3 regions of the Paenibacillus sp. 10L310 genome follow, and region 1 is predicted to be linked to each of the others. Evidence: predicted binding sites of a transcription regulator. Region 1 holds the regulator's gene; each other region holds the start of a gene.

Region 1 (7,146 bases):
GTACCAAGTGTCGGAATAGAGATGTGTCTAATAATTGTGCATTTAACTGAAAATATCATTTAGTATCCTAGCGCATGAGAAGTTACATATTATTATATAGCAACTGAAACGCTGAGATAGGGAGTCAGATATTAAAAAACGAAATATAGTATTGAAAATAGCTGTTGAGCAAAGGGAATTATACTGGTTATAGCTATCATCATAAATATTATTTAAAAACTTTAAGGTATATAAGATAAATTATACCAAATTTATCTTATAATATTTTTGAGTTGGAAATACAATACTTGATTCTGTGAACAAGAGGTGAGAGCAACTATGAAAAATAGAAACATAACAGGTATTGTATTGGCTATAATCTATTGCATTGTTCTTTACTTTATTTTAATAGATTCTCCGCCTGGTGAAGCTCCAAATAATCCGTTCTGGGTTTATTTGTTTATTCCAATTGGGTCTATTGTGATTACATCTTTGTTTGATTACGTAATCAAATTCGATTTTTTTAGAAAAAAGAAAGATTAGAATTGAATGGATTACTAAAATGATACAAACAATGAAAATTGCTAAAACATTTTTAGCCGGAGTCATGCTTTCTACATCTATCTCAATTCCAGCATTCGCTCAAGATCAGGCAAATTCTTTACCAGCACTTCAAGTGGAAAATAGCCTTTTAGAACTAGTCGAAAGTACAACCGATAATTCCATCACTTTTAAAGACGGTTCTACATTAATTCAATATGACAGCTATTATATTGCAACAGATTTAAATAGTAAAGATGAGTTAAAAATTACAAAAGTTGATGAGACTAAAGTAAAGTATGAAAATCTCCAAACTGGCGAAGTGAATTATGCTACAAACGAAATAAAACCTATTCACGAAGATCTCAGTTTCTCGCCACAAGCATTAGCAGACGGTTATGTATATAAAGGCAAAGTAGAAAATTCCACAGAGATAATATATGCAACTGCTTCTGCAATAGCAGGTATACTTGCTTCCTTTATAGGAGGACCTGTAGGTGGTAGAATAGCGGGCATACTTGTAAGCATCGGTGGTTATTATCTTTCTAAGGATGCACCCAGAGCCTATTGGGTAACAAAAACATATACTAGAGATGTTAAGCATAGTGATTTTAATGCGACTTTATTCATCAGGAAAGACCATCATTATTACAAATATCATGATTATACCGGTTTTATTGATACCGCTTCGACAATCCAGACTTGCCAACCTTTTGGTTGTGATCCAGTAAACGAGTATAATTCTTTTATGTTGTGGGATAGAAAAAGCCGATTAAAGTCGCTATTATAGCGGCTTTTTTTTGTTTTATTCGTACAAGTTCATTTTTCGATTACCGATTAGATAAATATTTAACTACTTAACAGAAACTAAATAAATTGTTAGAGTGGTCTTACGAAAAAGCAAAGCTCAACCGATAAAGCAATTGATGCTTTAATCCGTTGGCAAAATATTAAAGGAGTAACAAGCAGGTTTCTAACTGGCGTAGGTGTTGTTGTCACTCTTCCAGTAGCTAAACCAGCTGATTAATGTACGTGCAAATACGAGTGCTCACATGCGTGGTTATAATCCAAAAGATGATGAAGTTAAAACGTTGGTTTTTTCGTGTCTTACCAGACAAGCTGCTACAGATATTTTGAAGGCTGGTATAAAACCGGGCAGTATACCTGTAAAGAATGCGATTAAAAAGATTTCAAACGTAGCAATTAAGACTATAAATCATGTTTGGTGAAAAAGGTATTATGTTTTCTTTCCAAATAAGTGTAGCCCAGCTGAATTAGACTTAAAAATAGTTTTAAGATAACGGACAGGATAGTGTAATTATTACGCGAATTATCCTAGGGAGTTGCATAAAGAAGGAAAAACGTATCTAGAAAAATAAAAAAACTTCTTAGTGAGACTGGTGGAAAGTGTGCAACCCGGGATGTTTAAGAATAGAGCCTGTTGATTACCATCAAATCAAGGTATGGGCAATTCATAAAAAACACGAAACTAGGCACATGATTGCGTGGAAAACTTAAAATAACTGATGATGAGTTATATAGATGGAAGCAGATAAAAGGGTCACCAAAGAAGCCTATGTTTGTCTGTAACCATGGCTTACTTTTAACATGATGCATTCGTTCACCAATAGATAATCGTAAAGCTCTCTTTTCATTAATGAAAGGGGAGTTTTTTATATGTGGTAACTAAACATTTCTATTTTAAGAAATGTATCAATTCATGTTAGTAACAGCGCAAAAACCATTGTCATTTATCTAGTAACCCATTAAAGAGAAACTGAAATTAGAATTCTTTCTTACAGTGCATCAAACTGTCGGAAGCAAAAAATCTAAATTAAGCTTCCTTAGAAATTCTAATAGCCACTACATAGTAGCAAGTACTAGCTTTCACTCTATAAAAATTCCAACCATCGTTCAAATACATACAATATGGATGTTTCAACTGTATGTTGAAAGTTTCATATAGAAGAGGTATACTTTAATTAAATTTTGAGCAATTTAATTTTAAATAATTAATTGGAGATGTTAATATGGATCAGGCAAAACAACTGGTGACAGAACAACGTACATTTTTTTATACAGGACAAACTAAAAATATCGAATATCGGATTAATGCGCTTCAACAGCTTAGAAAGGGAATTGAAAAGTATCAGCAACGGATTCAAGATGCACTTCGGGCAGATTTGAACAAATCAGAGGCGGAAGCTTACGGTTCCGAGATTCGCATTGTTCTGGGTGAACTGGATTTTGCATTAGAACATCTGCAGGAATGGGCTGCACCAAAACAAGTCCCAACCAATTCGGTTATGCCGGATGGGGTGAGCACCATTTACCCTGAACCATACGGAGTGGCTCTTATTATTGCACCTTGGAACTATCCTTTCCAACTGGCCTTTGGTCCACTGATTGGAGCAATTGCAGCCGGTAACTGTGTAGTTATCAAGCCTTCTGAATTAACACCAGCGGTATCTCGTCTGACATATGATCTGATTCAGGAAATCTTCCCTCAGGAGTATATCGCCGTTATGGAAGGGGAAGTTGAAGCCAGTACAGCATTGTTGAAAGAGAAGTTTGATTATATTTTCTTCACAGGAAGCACAGGTGTTGGTCGCATTGTTATGAAGGCAGCTGCGGAGCATTTGACTCCTGTAACCCTGGAGCTAGGGGGCAAGAGTCCTGCTATTGTCCATAACGATGCAGAACTGAAGCTGGTGGCCCAGCGTATTGTTCGTGGTAAGTTCCTGAATGCAGGCCAAACTTGCGTTGCTCCGGATTATTTGCTTGTAAATGAACAAGTTCATGACGAATTGATCAATCTGATTGGCGCAGAGATCAAAGATAAATTTGGGGACGATGTGTTACAGAACGCTGATTTCCCGCATATTGTTAACTCGCGTAACTTTGATCGGTTGTCGAAATTCCTAACAGATGGCAAAACGCTGATTGGTGGACGTTCTGTACGAGAGCAGTTGCTCATTGAGCCGACTGTACTTGGAGATGTGAACTGGGAATCAGCTGTCATGCAAGATGAGATCTTCGGTCCGATTCTTCCTGTATTTACGTACAGTGACCTGAATCCTATGCTAGATGAGATTGTTCGCCGGCCAAAACCATTGGCGCTATATCTCTTCACACAGGATGAGCAGCTGCAGGATCAGGTTCTGAATCAAGTATCCTTCGGTGGGGGATGTATTAATGACACACTTTCTCATATGACTTCACACTACCTCCCGTTTGGTGGTGTAGGAGAGAGCGGTATGGGCTCATATCACGGACAACAGAGCTTTGATGTGTTCTCGCATCACAAGAGTGTTCTGAGACGCAGTGAATAATTAGCCGCTAAAATAACATAAACAAGAAAAAAGAGGTTGTCCTGTTGATCAGGACAACCTCTTTCGTATTTCATTACATCTAGTTTTGTTACTCAAGTTAAATATTAATGAATATCTCGGAAAAGGCCAATGACTTTACCCAGAATACTAACATGTTTCAAACGTAAAGGTTCGAAGGTCGCATTCTCCGGTTGAAGGCGAATATGATCTTTCTCTTTATAGAACGTTTTCACTGTAGCTTCATCGTCTTCAGTCATTGCAACGACGATATCACCGTTATCAGCAGTTTGCTGTTGACGGACAATAACGTAATCTCCATTAACGATTCCAGCTTCCACCATACTATCTCCCACTACTGAAAGCATAAACACTTTTTGTTCGCCTACATAATGTGTAGGAAGAGGGAAGTAGTCTTCAATGTTCTCGGTTGCAGTGATTGGAACCCCGGCTGTAACCTTACCAACAACAGGAATACGTGCAACGCTATGAGCAAATTGATGAGAATGCTCAGATTCTTCCTGGCTCAAAAGCTCAATGGCTCTTGGCTTGGTAGGGTCGCGTCGGATCAAACCTTTTTTCTCCAAACGATCCAAATGTCCATGTACTGTTGAGCTGGAAGCCAGTCCAACCGCTTCACCAATTTCCCGTACGGAAGGAGGATACCCCTTCAACCGGACTTCATTTCGTATAAACTCCAGAATAGCCTGCTGCCTGCTGGATATCTTCGACATACCGTATCAACCCCATTTTAGTAACGTTTGGGAAAATTATAACATAGAACCTCCGTTCGTACAAACATAAGTTCTAAATAAAATAGCATTAAATCAGTGTTTTTTAACTTATAGAACAGAAATTGTTCAAAAGTCAGAGCATAATATTGCAAATGCTTTGCAAATGTACTTGAAATAAGATATTGCTCCTTCTAAAAAAGAAGCGAACAATTGTTCTGAAAATCTATTGAACAAAACAAGTGTTCGTGTTATATTGATTTCAACAGATAGGAACAAACGTTTGGAGGCGGGTATTTAATGAGATATTCTACTTATCAAAGCATTTATGAACCAATGAATTCGGAACTGGTGAAGTCTAACATAGGGAAATACAAGAAGGTTTTAGCGCGTTTCAAGATTTCTTCATGGATGTTAAAGGTAGCCATTACCTCTTTGATTATATTTATTGGATGTAGCACTGTTTTAACTGTATTTGCCGGCAATGAGAATGATGTTCTGCCTGGAGGAAAGATAGCTGTTTCACAAGGGGAAACATTATGGAGTATTTCTTTGGAACATAAACCGACGAATATGGATACACGTATTTATATAGAAGCAATTAAGAAAGTGAATCAACTTCATACAACTTCCATCCAAGTGGGACAAGTACTAGCTCTACCGCAATTTGCAGAATAAAATGCACATCAATAAGTGTTAGCGCGTGTCAGCTTGACAAGCAGCCTTTATAATGGCAAAGTTAATATGACTTTGTATTTTTGGAGGGGACAAGCTTGGATATAGATAGTCTGGTAGCACGCATTAACGAATTGGCTCGTAAGCAAAAGTCCACTGGATTGTCGGAGGAAGAACTTGCTGAACGTGCCGAGCTAAGAGAGATTTATTTGAGTAATATTCGCAGCAATTTCAGACAACAACTGGATACCATTGAGATTGTTGATGATGAGAATGACAAAGGCCACCAAGGCAAACTCAAACACTAACGAAACCTAATGATATCATTATGATATTTAGGTTTCTTCCTGTTATTTTGAGTGTGCAATTTATAGGGGGAAATGTTGGTTTGCAATTATGTAAGCCGATACAAAGACACATAAGGGGGATTCTCATGTCGCGTTCGTTCGAGAGAACGGTTAAGAAAAATTCCAAGCAGTTAAATCAGCAACGCAAAAAAAGTGGTCAACCAATCACAGGTACACCAGGTGAAGAAGTCTTTAAGGGACGCAGCTTGTTGTTCCCAATATTTTTGATCGGTCTCGCCTTTTTGTATCTGTTTATGAGCACATTCCTTGTGCAAGCTCCAATGACAACTTGGGACTGGGTGACCATGCTGCTTTACGTATTTTTGGCAGTCATCTTCATGCTTCGCCGTCCATACATCAAGATTAGCAGTAATCGGATTATAACGACGAAGGGTAATCGTGAACGTTCAATTGGGGTTGACGATATCGTCAAATTCAGAATTGAACCAGGTACAGTTGTTATCGAACATAACAGTCGCGGGAAAAGATGGGTGTTTACCAAGTTATTGAACCGTTACGATACAGATGCGATTGCAGAACGTTTGCTGAAATTTGCGAAAGCACACCAGATCACCGTGGAAACCGTCGAAAAGTAATTATTGCATAAAGGGGTAGATGATCGGAATGGCGTTAAAAGCGATTTTGTTCGACCTAGATGATACTTTATTATGGGATGAGCGTAGTGTTCGAGAAGCTTTTCATGAGACTTGTCTAATCGCAGCGCAAGAGACTGGGGTCAAACCAGAAGAACTTGAAGAAGCTGTTCGTAATGAGGCACGTGGGCTGTATGAATCATATGAAACCTTTCCTTTTACCAAAATGATTGGAATCAATCCGTTTGAAGGCCTTTGGGCTAACTTTACTGGTGGGGATCAACCTGAGTTCCGTCAGTTGGAACAGCTTGCTCCAGTTTACCGTAAAGAATCCTGGCGTCGTGGCTTGTTGAAGTTGGGTATAGATCAGGAAGATCTTGCTGAACAACTGGCTGCGCAGTTTGGAGTAGAACGGAGATCTCGACCACATGTATACGAAGAAACGATGGATACCTTGCGTCAGTTACAAGGCAAGTACAAACTGTTGTTGTTAACGAACGGTTGTCCTGCTTTGCAACAAGAGAAGTTGGATGGTGTACCTGAATTGACTCCTTTCTTTGATGAGATTATTATCTCGGGTAACTTCGGAAAAGGAAAACCAGATCCGTCGATATTTGAACATGCTTTGAGTAAACTGGGTGTTAAACCCGAAGAGAGCATGATGGTTGGAGACAAGTTAACGACTGATATTCGTGGTGCTTTATCATCTGGCATCCAATCCGTATGGATTAACCGTGAGCATAAGAACAACAATGAAGCGTATGCGCCAGACCATGAAATCAAGCATTTGTCTGAATTAACAGGTCTAATTGCTAATTTCTGAACCCACTTGTGATTTCACTAAATCAAATATAACATGAAGCATTGCGGCTATTTGGACGGTATTATCGTTCACATAGCTGACAATGCTTTTTTGTTTTTAGGGTGGTTTAGCGGGTACGATGACCGAAAT
Region 2 (7,146 bases), on a different contig from region 1:
AATTCTAACATCCTGATTTTTCCTTTCTCACCATAACAATATTTCCAACAACGTACTTCATAGGTCCTAATTCAAAGGAAATCTTCTTAATCTCTTTATCTAATAGAAAATGATCAACAAACACACTAACGGGCACAACGTCAACAATGCCGCTGTAAAACTGATCTGTGCCGCGACTCGTCCTCCGGTAAACTCTTGCCGTGAAAAGAACATCCAGATCGAGAGGTACGTAGCGCCTAGTGGGAATGAAATTATCCCGCTAAACGTACTCGGTTCCATATACCCAATCATCATGCTTTTACCAATTAGGATTAGAGTAACCAATTCCAATATAGATAATATGAAAAACGCGATAGCAATTACTCTTTTCAATATGTACACCTACTTTCCAGATGCAAAGCAAAGAGCATCCTTTGTAATCTCTGCATCATATATCCTTTATTTGGATGATGTCATCTTGTAAGCGTAACATAGATAAATCAAACATTTAACCCAAATGATCAATTAAAAAAACATCTTACTCTGATGAATCATCCTCCAATCGAGTGGCTAACTCGTCCAATATCTCTTCTGTTCGTTGAAGAAGCTTTTCAATGTTGTCCAGTTCTATTGGCTGGTCATGTGGGTAATCTGCTAGGGATGATATATGTTGCATCGTACCGATGAACAAAGCGATATCCAATCCGGGTTCAGTGTCCGTATGCACTAGTGGCAAGATTTCGTTCATGGTAAGTTCCTTGGGTGGAAGTACTGAGTGATACTTATAGATATATAGCGCCTTGATCATGGAGGCTAGAGCCCAATCGCAGAGAATGAGGCAGGCTTTGAACTGATTGTGATTACGCATAATTGCAGCAAGTTTGATGTGATACTGGGAAAGTCGTTGATATTCAAATTCATCATTCTGCCGATTCGTGTAGGAGTAAGCGTGATTCAAGGTAATCAACTCCTCAATATTTTAGTTTAGAATCCACACTACATTTGAACACTCTGCATAATTTTTTTAACTTTCGGGCAAGATACAAACAAATATTACTACATAGTAGTTTTAAATACAAATTACTTATTATCTATCGATTAATTAACGATGATTCTTTCTCTACACTTCTAATTAAAGAGAGGTGTTCATATGTCCGAACTTTTAGAATTAGTGGGCGCGAGAATAAGAGATCTAAGAAAATCTAGAGATCTGTCTCAAGAAGCATTAGCTGAAAATGCGGGGTTTAATCCAAGTTACATTGGTTTTATTGAACGAGCAGAACGAAATATATCTTTGAAAAATCTTGAAAGGATTGCTGCCGCTTTAGATGTCGGGGTATTTGAACTGTTTACATACGTTAAGGAGCGTGAAGATCTCTCGCAGGATGATTCCAATATTACTAAGATCATTTCTCTATTAAGAACCCATGAACCTAAGCACATTTTAATGGTGCTTAATATAATTACTGAAATCTTCGATACTTATGATAAAAACTAAAATAACGAGGAGCACGCCGATCGTACACGACCGGAATGTTACCTCGTTATTTTCATTATTCCTTCATCTTTTATTCACGTAATTACGTACTATATTTACTTTATTATGTAATTTAGACATTGAACATTTGTTCGTCTTACGATAAAATCAATATACATTCTACGTTATTACGTACGTAAAACAGGGGGATGCCTATGAACTTCAGTTATAGTTTTCCAGCGATTCGCGGGATTCAAGCTGGAAGAGATTTTTATACAGTAATGTGCCCATTAAAATTAATACCCAGGATATTCCTTTTTGATGAAGAGGAAATTCCGGCCGACCACCGTGCACAACGTTTAATGAATAAATCAAGAATTCCGGATATTACGAACTATATTCTTGAGAATCCTAAAGATTATATTTTCTCTTCGTTAACTGCATCAGTAAACGGCGAGCTAATTTTTCAGCCACAATCAGAAGAGTTTAAGGATCTTGGTTATTTAAATATTTCTTTAGATGCTCAATTTCTCATTAATGACGGTCAACATAGACGTGCAGCTATTGAAGAAGCTCTCAAAATTTCGCCTGAACTTGGTGACGAAACGATATCCGTAGTATTCTTTCATGACCTTGGACTTCTGCGCTCTCAGCAAATGTTTTCGGATTTGAATCGTCATGCAGTGAATACCACATCTTCAATCGGAATTCTATACGATCACCGTGATCAACTATCTTTGATCACTAAAAGTTTAATTATTGAAATTCCTTTATTGGAGCGATATACGGATCGTGAGAAAGTGTCGTTGTCCAAAAACTCTCCTAAATTGTTTGCTCTGAATCACATTTTCAATACGATCTGTAAACTGTTAGGTAAGCGCAAAGGTGAGTTAATCTCAGAACCCGAGAAAAAATTTGTTTCTGAGTTCTGGGCTCTACTTTGTGTTTCTATATTGGAATGGCAAGATGTACTCAATAAGCGAACCTCGCCAAGAGATCTTCGTATTGGTTCGGTTGTAGCGCATGGTGTATTTCTCGAAGCTATTGGTATAGTCGGGCACTATCTTTATCGTTATCATGCAGATCAATGGGAATTGTACGTAAAAGAACTATCCAAAATCGACTGGAGCCGCGATAATAAAGCGGATTGGTTAGGCCGTGCTTATGGACAAACCGGACGTATTAACAAGACAAATGAGACCATTCAATTGACTGCAAATCTCATAAAATTTAAACTAGGGCTCCCCTTAACAGAAGCCGAGCAGAAAATTGAAAATAAAATAAAAGAAGGTACATCTACTGATGTTTAATATATTTAATACTGGAAGCAAGTTCGTTGAAGCCAAAGAACTAGTCAAAGAAGTCTATTTAGCAGATGAGAAGCCTTGGGTCGTAGGTTTCAGTGGGGGAAAAGACTCAACGGCAGTTGTACAACTAGTCTTTCAAGCCTTATCTGAGCTAGAACCTTCTCTTCTGAAGAAAAAAGTGTACGTCATTTCATCAGATACTCAAGTAGAAACTCCTTTAATTATAGACAAAATCACGCGAACTCTTGGACGCATACAAAATAAAGCACTCGCTGTAGGTTTGCCTATTGAAACACACAAGGTACGTCCAAAAGTTGAGCAAACCTTTTGGGCCTCTATTATTGGAAAAGGTTATCCTACTCCTCGTCAAAAGTTCAGATGGTGTACGGATCGTTTGAAAATCGAGCCTGCTAACCGCTTCATTCTTGATAAAGTAGATCAGTTTGGTGAAGTGGTTATGTTACTAGGAGTTCGAGATTCCGAAAGTTCTACAAGAGCAGGAGTAATGCAGTCTCATACTATAGAAGGTTCAAATTTAATGCGTCACTCTACACTTCGAAACGCATTTGTTTTTGCTCCGATTCGCTCCTACACTCTTGATGATGTATGGGAATTTTTATTGCAGTATGAGTCACCATGGGGTGATGATAATAATGAACTGCTTCAGCTCTATCAAGATTCAAGTAGTGAATGCCCGCTCGTGGTAGACAAAGAGATAAAAGAAAGTGCAGGTTCTTGTGGAAACAGTCGTTTTGGGTGTTGGACATGTACAGTTGTTAATGAAGATAAGGCGTTAAGCGGATTTATTAATAACGGTGTAGATTGGTTACGTCCATTATATGATTTTAGAAATTTCCTTGTTCAAATACGTGAAGACCGTACGAAAAGACAAAAACATCGTATGAATGGCGAAGTCTATCTGACAACAAATTTAGGCGGAATAGATCCTGATAACTTGAGTCATCCGAGAATCTACAAATCTGAAATGAAGCATTATATTGAAGAAAATAAAATTAACCTTGCTTCTGTGGAGGAATTGGATATTTTAATCGTTGATGATGAGAATCCAGATGCTCTTCCTAAACGTTTTGGTGTAGGTCCTTTCACAATGAAAGCTCGGGAAGAAATTCTTCGAAAATTATTACAAACTCAAGAAGAAATTCGCCAAATGCATGACCCTAACGTTGAATTAATCACATTTGAAGAGCTTAAGGCGATTCGGAAATATTGGCATGACGATCTACAGTGGGAAGATCGACTTCCTCTGATCGTCGAAGAAGAAACAGGTATAGTTTACGATTGGCATCAAAATGATCGTCCTGTATTCAAAGAAGACCAAGTTACCGATCTTGAATCTCTTTGTCAAGAAGAAGGAGTCAACCTTAATCTTCTTAAAGAATTAATATCTGTTGAGAAAGAATACTCCGGTGTAAAAGTAAGAAGAGGACTATTCCAGGCATTTGATAAAACACTCAGACAAGATTTCTTACATTTATAAAGGTGGATAAATAATCGATGCACATTCAAAAACTGGCTCTCCGAAATATAGGTGCTTACCATGGAGAGCTCAATAAATTTGATTTCCGTACAATGGCTAACCGTAACGTAATACTACTTGGTGGAAAAAATGGTGCTGGTAAAACGACAATACTAGAATCTTTAAGAATCGTTTTATTTGGATCTATGGCATATGGTTTTGTTACTGATAATGAACCCTATTATCGTAAAATTAGAACATTACTGAATCGTAAAGCAATTAATGAGAATGTGACTGACGCATTTCAGATTACTCTTGATTACAGTTCCACTGAGGATTTCGAATTACATGAATATTCATTAGTAAGAAGCTGGAGAATAAAAAATGATCGTATTCGTGAGAGTTTTGCAGTTAAACGTGATAATCAATTCTTATCTGCTCAACAAACTTCTGATTTCCAGAGTCGATTACGTGAAGAAATGCCTCCAAAATTATTTGAACTTTGCCTTTTTGATGGTGAGGATATTTCGCGTATTGTTTCTGAAGAAAAAATTCCAGAGTACTTGAAAGAGTCAGGTAAGATTCTATTTAATCTGGATTTATTCGTAAATTTGGAAAAGGATCTGAACACATACCGAATACAATATGCTCAGCAAAATGCCAGTGCAGCAGAAGAAGTTGCACAATTTGAGAAACTTGAGATTGAAATCGATCAACTCAAAACAACAATTGAAGAAAAGCAACAGTTCTCAATTCTGTACTCAGAAGAGATCGACAACTTAAATGATACAATTAAACAGGATAAAAAAGATTTCGAAATTCACGGCGGATTACTTCAAGAAAAAAGGCAAGACGTCGTTTCTCGGATCAATATGATTGAAAACAAACGAAAAACAAATTCAGAACATGTTCGTCATTTTGTTTCGTCCCTTCTCCCCTTTTTCATAGCAAGAAAACAGCTCCAGCAAGTTGATCATCAGTTGAACGCAGAGAAACAATATGAGTCATATGAATATGTTGCGAACACAATCGAACAAAATAAACTGACTGCGCTTCTTAGTGCTAGTATTTCAGGAAACAAAGAAATTGCTAGTTCCGAAGCAAAAGCTGTACTTGAAGGTATATTGAATTTAATCAAACCCGATCAAGCGGAATTAATACATCGGGCATCGTTTGAACAACGTAGCGAAATTCATAATTTGAATAAACAACTTGAAGGACTTAACATCATTAATTATGTTAACCGATTTGATGAAAATGCTATGTTGTTAAAAGAAGCCCAGGAACTAAGAACTAAATTAGAAATGAATGATCAGGCCAGTGAGTTTAAAGAACTTCTTGGACGAATCGAGCAAAAAACAAAACAAGTTGAACAAAACAAGATTTTAATAGAACAACTTGGGTCTGAAATTCAAAATCTTTCTGAAAGCTTGCACGCTAAACTCTCTCAAAAAGATAAAGTAGAAGAAAAAATTAGAGAATACCATAAATCAGAAAAATCGTATGAAATGACTGAGAAATTGTTGACAGTTAGTCAGCGCTTTAGAGAACGGCAGTGGCGCAAAAAACTTGATGATGTAGCTAATGAAACTGTACGTATGATTGATGTTCTTTTCCGTAAAAAAGATTTCATAAAACGAATTCATATAGACCATACCACTTTTGAATTAAAGCTATTTAACCTAATGAATCAAGAAATTTCAAAAGAGCGCCTATCTGCTGGCGAAAAAGAAATGCTTATGTTAACGGTCATACTAGCGATGTTTAGAGTATCAGGTTGGAAATTACCTTTTGTGTTCGATACCTTAATGGGTAGACTTGACCAGGATCACAAAAAGTCACTTATTCAACATTTTATCCCTCGTTGCGGAGAACAAGTCCTTATGTTTACAACTGATTCTGAAATAACGTCGGAACAGTTTCCTGTGATTGAAGAAATTACAACACGCTGTTACACCTTAGAATACGATGCTTCTCAAGAAAGCGCAGTAATCGTAAAAGACCGCTACTTTGATATCATTAGAGAGGCGGTACAGTAGTTATGAATTTTACTTTAAAAACATCAAAATATACTAAAGAGACTCTCACGCAACTCCATGCTTCCACCGGAATCACGCCTAATATTCTAATCCGTTACGCTGTTGCTTTATCTCTTAGAAATACTACTCAGATTGTGCCTATTACAAAAGATTTTACAGACGGATTAGTGTTGAACCGTAGCACCGTTACCGGAGAGTATGACTATGCCTTTCGTGCAATGATTACACAGGCCGCAGGTCGTGAATTAACAGATGAGGAGTTTTTTCCTGCATATTTTAACGCTCACTTGGAACGTGGAATACGATTGTTAGCTTCAGAGTATAAAACGGCAGGCAATTATGAGAAATTTATTCGTAACTTGTTATCTTAACGAAAGTAGTGATCTCAATGTTATATCTGGATAATAGCGCTACAACAAAGATACACCCTGACGTTTTGGAAGCAATGCTCCCTTATCTCCAAGAGGAATACGGTAATCCTTCCAGCAAATTTTATTCCCTTGCAGAGAATGCTAAGAAAGCTGTGGCTACCGCTCGAGAACAAGTTGCACAACTATTAGGATGTGACCCAGACGAGGTTGTCTTTACAAGTGGTGCTACTGAAAGTAACAATATGATTATTAAAGGTGTAGCTGATTATTACAGTCATAAAGGCAGCTCTTCTAATTATTTGCTAACTTCTTCTGCTGAGCATCCGTCTGTACTGGAAACAGTAGAATTTTTGGGTGAACGCGGGTACAAAACGAGGTTACTTGATGTCGATACTTTTGCAAGAGTGGATCTTCAAAATGTCAAAGAAACAGTTACTCAACTCCAGCCTCTTCTTACTTCATTTATGTGGGGAAATAATGAGATTGGGTCATTGAA
Region 3 (7,146 bases), on a different contig from region 1:
GACAGGTACTGGATGTTATTCCCGAAGGTGAAGCCAAAGGCCGCGAGGGAAGTGGCAAGCTGCATGGTTATAGCGACAACTACATTCAACTGGTCTTTGATGGAACGATGGATATGGTCGGTAAAGTGTGCCGAGTCAAAGTGGTTGAAGCTGGCGTCAACGAGAGTCAGGCTACGCTGGTACGTGTGTTGGAAGAGAAACTTAAGTCCGCCGCGATATAATCGAGGCGTCAGAAACAAGGATTTCATTTCCTTGGGGAGCTTACCCGGGGAGATGAGGTCCTTCTTTTGCAAAAAATAAGATAAAGATATCGAAGTTGATGGGGGAGAGCACGATGAACAAAAAAGAAATTTCAGCAGGCGGAGTTGTTTATAGAACAGGGGAAGATGGAAGTCTTCAAATTCAGCTTATCGTAGATCGTTATGGTAAAACAACTCTCGCCAAGGGCAAAATGGAAGATGGAGAAACAATCGAACAGACGGCACTGCGCGAAATTTTGGAAGAGACAGGTATGGTGGGTCGCATTGTAGAGCCGGTTGATATCATTGCTTACACGTACCAACATGCAGATTTTGGCCCGGTGGACAAGGAAGTTCATTATTATCTCGTTGAAGCCGAGAGTGGTGATCTACAGCCTCAGATTGAAGAAATCAAGGGTGTGGATTGGTATGCTCCGGAAGAAGCATGGTCCTTACAGCAGCAGAGCGGATATGATAATAACGATGATATCTTGCGTGTAGCCCTGAACAAGTTAGGTATTAACGTATAATGCACTATTGTTCGAGTCAGTTAGCCGCGCGCTCTGTGGGTCCGGATAGGCAGATCATCAAGCCACGGGTGACTTCGCCACGGGGGCGTGGACCGGTGGTTTTTTGTGCCAGATTGGCAAGTAACAGAATGGCAAAGCGAGCAGTGAACTGGTGATGTTAAAAAGGGTCTGGGCATGCGCAATCTGTGCCCCGTTGTCCGCTGACAGCCAGGCCGAAGCTGCATGCAGCTGGCCGATCAGCGGCATAAATAGCAGCGCTCCCGCAATGTTTAATACAACATGGGAGGCTGCGACAAATTTGCCTGCGGATGCTCCACCCGCGGCAGCAATCACAGCGGTGATGCAGGTCCCCACATTGGACCCGATCACAATGGCGATGCCGATCTCCACAGGCAATACTCCTGTGGCAGCGAGCGTAATCGCCATGCTAATGACAGCAGCGCTGCTGTGAATGAGAGCTGTCAGACATGCACCTGCCAGGAAGCCCCACCACAAGCTGTCGGCCGAGCGGTCGAGAAACCATTGAAATACGCCCATGCTCCGCAAGGGTAAGGCAATGGATTGCATCACCTGAATGCCTGTCATAACAAGTGCAAATCCGGCAGCTGCGAGGAAGCTGTACTGGATGTTAAACAGAGTCTGACGCGTGCGTTCAGGAGCGGCCAGATTGCGTTCACCAAGAACAACAAACATGGCCCAGCCCGTTAGCGACAGGACGAGTAGCGGCAGGGAAGCACGTCCGATCTGCAGTCCCACCAGCTCCGTCGTCAGGCATGTCCCGATGTTGGTGCCGAGGATGATGCCAAGTGTTCGTCCATAGGTAATTAATCTGGCATTAGCCAGTCCAATGGTGAGTACGGTGACCGCAGTACTGCTCTGTAACAGGGCCGTTGCACCTGCACTGAAGGCCATGCCTTTCCATGGAGCAGAGGTGGCACGATTGAGCCAATCTGCCAACATGGGCCCTGCCATGCGCTGCAAGGCCGTTTCCATCAGCTTCATGCCACCAAAAAAGATAATAAGCCCATAGAGTAAGGGCAATATAACATCTCTAAACATAGAAATATCATTCCTTCCATCCGGTTCCTTAACTCATCCTATGAGTAAGAAAAGACAACCATGACAAGCCTAAAGGAATTCAGAGGGAAGCGACCTAAATTACCCCACCCCAATTCGAAAGATACGGTGATTCGTGCAAACGTAGCGAAGAAGACGAAATTGAATCTGAAGAAGCGAAGCGTGCGCCTTTGTCTCCGGATTTTCCCTTTAAAAAAGGGAATCAAAAAAATCTGGAGACAACAGCGATCAGAAGATCGATTCGTAACCGGAACGTCACTTAACTGCTGCACCCCAATTCGAAAGATACGGTGATTCGTGCAAACGTAGTGGAGGGGACGAAATCGAATCTGAAGAAGCGAAGCGTGCGCCTTTGTCTCCGGATTTTCCCTTTAAAAAAGGGAATCAAAAAAATCTGGAGACAACAGCGATCGGAAGATCGATTCGTAACCGAAACGCCACCTACGCGCCGCACCAAACCTATCTTTTGAACTATTAAATTAAAGGAAGTGGATCTACCTTGCCATCAGTTACACTCGAACGCAGTCGCAAAAAGCGGCTTGAACATGCACATCCATGGATATTTAACAATGAAATTGCCTCTGTTGACGGAAACCCGGAACCGGGAGATCTGGTCAATGTATTGAATCATCAAGGTCGCTATCTGGCGACAGGTTATTACAATCCTGCATCTCAGATCACTGTAAGGGTTGTAGCGTATCAACCTCTGGAGTCCGAACAGATGGACACCGCGTTTTTTGCAGCGCGTTTCCGCGATTGCTTGCGTCACCGGGAACGTTTTATCCAGGATGGAGAGGCATACCGTCTCGTTTACGGCGAAGCTGATTTTCTGCCAGGATTAATCGTTGACCGATTCGGCAGCATTCTCGTTGTACAGTTGCTTACACTTGGCATGGATCGTTGCCGTGAAGCCATCGTACAGGCACTCATTGAAGTAATGCAGCCGGAAGGTATATACGAGCGCAGTGATGTCTCGATTCGTGAACTGGAAGGTTTGGAGCAGACCAAAGGTCCACTGTACGGAGATTGCCCAAGACATGTCACGGTTACAGAGAATGGACTACTCATTAAAGTGGATATCGTGGAAGGGCAGAAGACAGGTTACTTCTTCGACCAACGCGAGAATCGTGCAGCCATTGAACCGCTTATGAAGGGTTGGGGCTACAAGAGTGGAATCACACTACAAACGACCGAGCAGGATGGCACAGAGCAGCTCTTGCCTGTGAATAAAAGTGGTAAAGTAGTTACATTCCCATATTGGGATGGTGCCACTGTACTGGAGTGTTTCTCACACACGGGCAGCTTTACGTTGAATGCTTGCAAATATGGAGCTAAAAAAGTGACTTGTCTTGATATTTCGGAGCATGCCATTGAGAGTGCACGAACAAATGTGGAGCTGAACGGTTTCACTGACCGGGTTGAATTCGTAGTTGCTGATGCATTCCAGTACTTGCGTGAACAAGTGAAGGGACTGGATGAACGTACCGCACGTGCACGTGCAGCCGAACAGAAAGTGGATACATCCAAAGCGCTGGCAGCTGGCGGTAAAACATTTGATGTGGTCATCCTTGATCCTCCTGCATTTGCCAAAACGAAATCAGCAGTTAAAGGTGCATGTCGCGGTTATAAAGATATCAATCTGCAAGGAATGAAACTGGTCAATGAGGGTGGATATTTGGTAACAGCCAGCTGTTCGTATCACATGCGTCCAGACTTATTTCTAGATACGATTGCTGATGCAGCAGAAGATGCAGGCAAAGTGCTTCGTTTGATCGACTGGAAAGCAGCCGGTAAGGATCACCCACAAATTTTGGGCGTGGATGAAGGACATTACCTGAAATTTGCTATTTTCGAAGTGCGCAGTAAAAAGAATTAATCGTATGATTTTCGTTCCAATCAAGTATAGATCAAGTCAAAAGTCCACAGTGTGATAGCTGCGGGCTTTTTGCTGTTTTGCTGTGTTAACGGAGATGATCTCCGGTTTTACCGGATAGTGGCAAACGTATGTTCCGAACCAAGTCAGATATGTTATACTGGGAATTAAAATCTTGTACGTGTGGTTTGGAGGATTAGACATGTCCGTTCGTTTTGTTATTGGCCGGGCAGGCAGCGGAAAAAGCTTGCTGATTACCCGGGAAATTACATCCCTGCTTCAAAAGGAGCCGCAAGGCACACCTTTGATTTTACTCGTTCCCGAACAGAGTTCTTTTCGAACAGAGCAGGCATTGGTGTCTTCTGGAGCAATCAAAGGTACCATGCGTGCAGAAGTGCTCGGCTTTCGCCGTCTAGCCTATCGTGTAATGCAAGAAGCAGGTGGTTCTGCTCGTATTCCGATCGGAGTCGAAGGCAAAAAGATGTTGCTCTACAAGGTCATCCAGCGCCGTAAGGAAGAATTAAAGCTGTTTGGTGCATCCGGCAGCCAGCTGGGTTTTATAGGCGAATTAAATGACTTATATAGTGAATTTAAACGTTATGAAGTTGATCCGTCATTGCTGGAAGAAGGGATGTCTGGAGGGAATACCTCATCCACTTCGCCGATTCTGGAGGACAAGTTGCATGACTTGAATCTGATATATCGTGACTATGAACAGGAACTGACCAATTTATATATTGATGATGAAGACACGTTGACCGAGCTGACAGATCGTTTGTCGGAAAGTGCATTGCTGCAGGATGCCCAGATCTGGATTGATGGTTTTCAGGGATTCACACCACAGGAGATGAGTGTGATTGGTCGGCTGATGTTGCAATCCTCATCCGTGACGATTGCCCTGACAATGGATCGTCCTTATGATCACGGCGCACTGCCTGGAGAACTGGAACTGTTTTATCCCACGGCAAGTGCCTATGCGCGTCTCAAAGGGATGGCTGAAGAACTGGGTGTACCGAGCGATATAACCGTGCTAGATTCGGAGATTCCACTGAGATATAAGGATCGTCCGGGACTTGCTCATCTGGAGGCTGGTTTCGACCGGCGAATTCGTTGGAAAAGTGAAGGCCTTGATTCCGGAATCCGACTGGTTGCAGCGGAGAACCGACGAGCTGAGATGGAGGGGGCACTGCGTGAGATGCGGCGCCTGGCACAAAACGAAGGTGCGCGTTATCGGGACATGGCGGTACTTGTTCGTCAGTTGGATACCTACGCTGATATAGCTGAACCTCTATTCAGGGATTATGGCGTACCCGTCTTTCTGGACCGCAGAAGAAATGAACTTCATCATCCATTATCCGAGTTTATCCGTTCCGCACTGGATATTGTTCGGCGCCACTGGCGTTACGAGGATGTATTTCGTTGTGTCAAAACGGATCTGCTGCTTCCGCGTGATGGTTCCATCACTCGTGAAGATATGGACCAGCTTGAGAATTATGTACTGGCTTGTGGTATTCACGGGTATCGCTGGACTGACGGCAAACCATGGAAGTATGTACCAAGCCTGTCGCTGGAAGACAACGGTCAGGATGGCCGTAGTCGAGGACGGGACCAGATGCTTTCTTTAATGGAGAGCTGCCGAACGGTCATTACAGATTCCTTGGGTGTTTTTGAGAAGCGAATGAAAAAGGCAAAGACAGCCAAAGCCCAGTGCGAGGCACTATACAGATTGCTGGAAGATGCTGAAATCCCATGGAAGCTGGAGAACATGTCTGCTGAAGCTAAGGCACAAGGTGACCCCGAACGGTCGAGAGAACATCGGCAGATGTGGGGAGCTGTGCTGGATTTATTGGATCAGATGGTCGATATGATGGGGAATGAACGGCTGGATATCACGCTGTTTGCCGGGATGATTGAGACCGGATTGACGGAACTGAAGCTGGGTCTGGTACCACCAGCACTTGATCAGGTATTGGTTGGTTCTATGGACCGTACACGACTTCAGGACATCAAATACGTATTTATCCTTGGCGCCGTTGATGGTGAATTACCCGCCGTACCTCAGGATGATGGCGTATTAACGGAACTGGAGAGAGCGTTACTGACGGAAAGAGGCATGGCGCTTGGACCAGGTGCAACAAGGCAGATGCTGGATGAACGTTTCCTGATCTATACGGCACTTACAGCGGCAAGCAGCCAGTTGTGGCTGAGTTACCCGGTTGCTGATGATGAGGGGAAAGCACTGCTTCCTTCCGAGATTGTCCGTCATGTACGGAAGATGTTTGGTTTACAAGAACAGCCATTACTCGCTCAACCGCCGGTTGCGAACTCGGAAGAAGCGCATTGGTCCTATGTCACCCATCCGGGTCAGAGTCTGTCAACGCTCATTGGACAATTGCGCAAATGGCGCCGCGGAGAAGACATCCCTGAAATGTGGTGGGCGGTCTACAATTGGCATGTATCTCGAGAGACAAGCAGACCTCAGCTGGAACGGTTGATGGGATCAATCTTTTATCGTAATAGAGCATTACCATTACGTACAGCTACCAGTCGCAGACTGTATGGCACAGAGGTGAGGACGAGTGTCTCGCGAATGGAGCGTTTCGTAGCTTGTCCGTTCTCCCATTTTGCTTCGCATGGGCTGCGCCTCAAAGAACGGCAATTGTATCGCCTTCAGGCTCCTGATATCGGACAGCTGTTTCATGCTGCGCTAAGCCAGCTGGCTATGCGGTTGCGCGAAGAAAATCGTAGTTGGGGCAGTTTGACTCCAGACCAATGCCGTCAGGAAGCCGAGCAAACGGTGGAGCAGATTGCACCACAGCTGCAAGGGGAGATTTTGCTAAGCACCAAGCGATACGGTTATATTTTCCGCAAATTGAAGGACATTGTTAGCCGGGCATCGGTTATTCTTGGTGAACAGTCCAGACGTGGAAGTTTTGAACCGATTGGATTGGAGCTTGATTTTGGACCCGATAAAACACTGCCGCCACTACGTTTTGAACTGGAGAACGGCTGTGTGATGGAGATCGTGGGTCGAATTGACCGTGTAGATGTCGCAGAAGGAGAGAATGGTCTGCTCCTGCGTGTCATTGACTATAAATCAAGCCAGACGGACCTCAAGTTACATGAAGTGTACTATGGTCTGTCATTGCAAATGCTCACCTATCTGGAGGTGCTGCTTAGTGCTGCCGAAGAATGGCTTGGGGAAACGGCGATGCCGGGAGGAACGTTGTATTTCCATGTGCATAACCCGCTGTTGCAATCTGCAAACGGCATGACATCAGAGCAGGCAGGACAAGAACTACTGAAACGGTTCAAAATGAAAGGTTTGCTTCTGGCTGATCGGGACGCAATCGCTCAAATGGACAACACCCTGGATAAGGGATATTCAGCTATTATTCCAGTTGCTCTTAAGGCGGACGGAAGCTTT

The links. The regulator LexA, encoded in region 1, represses DNA repair genes until DNA is damaged. The targets are predictions, from matches to a motif close to CGAACATATGTTCG.
Region 2: a site for LexA is predicted at 1,598-1,611, ahead of dndB (DNA sulfur modification protein DndB). Genes of this name have one in related genera too.
Region 3: a site for LexA is predicted at 3,844-3,857, ahead of addB (helicase-exonuclease AddAB subunit AddB). Genes of this name have one in related genera too.

What each region holds. Positions count from the first base shown of each region.
Region 1 is NZ_JBFTKC010000003.1:186,533-193,678, reverse strand. It holds gene AC1DE7_RS09850 (adenosine deaminase) at 554-1,309, shown strand; gene AC1DE7_RS09845 (hypothetical protein) at 1,572-1,748, shown strand; gene AC1DE7_RS09840 (aldehyde dehydrogenase) at 2,550-3,851, shown strand; gene lexA (transcriptional repressor LexA) at 3,956-4,582, opposite strand; gene AC1DE7_RS09830 (LysM peptidoglycan-binding domain-containing protein) at 4,880-5,257, shown strand; gene AC1DE7_RS09825 (DUF896 domain-containing protein) at 5,353-5,562, shown strand; gene AC1DE7_RS09820 (hypothetical protein) at 5,688-6,197, shown strand; gene AC1DE7_RS09815 (HAD family hydrolase) at 6,226-7,017, shown strand.
Region 2 is NZ_JBFTKC010000005.1:222,088-229,233, forward strand. It holds gene AC1DE7_RS14745 (HEPN domain-containing protein) at 518-937, opposite strand; gene AC1DE7_RS14750 (helix-turn-helix domain-containing protein) at 1,130-1,477, shown strand; gene dndB (DNA sulfur modification protein DndB) at 1,672-2,766, shown strand; gene dndC (DNA phosphorothioation system sulfurtransferase DndC) at 2,759-4,261, shown strand; gene dndD (DNA sulfur modification protein DndD) at 4,279-6,279, shown strand; gene dndE (DNA sulfur modification protein DndE) at 6,282-6,650, shown strand; gene AC1DE7_RS14775 (cysteine desulfurase family protein) at 6,668-7,146, shown strand, end outside.
Region 3 is NZ_JBFTKC010000006.1:113,382-120,527, forward strand. It holds gene mtaB (tRNA (N(6)-L-threonylcarbamoyladenosine(37)-C(2))-methylthiotransferase MtaB) at 1-221, shown strand, start outside; gene AC1DE7_RS15895 (NUDIX hydrolase) at 335-769, shown strand; gene AC1DE7_RS15900 (Na/Pi cotransporter family protein) at 827-1,828, opposite strand; gene AC1DE7_RS15905 (class I SAM-dependent rRNA methyltransferase) at 2,346-3,722, shown strand; gene addB (helicase-exonuclease AddAB subunit AddB) at 3,922-7,146, shown strand, end outside.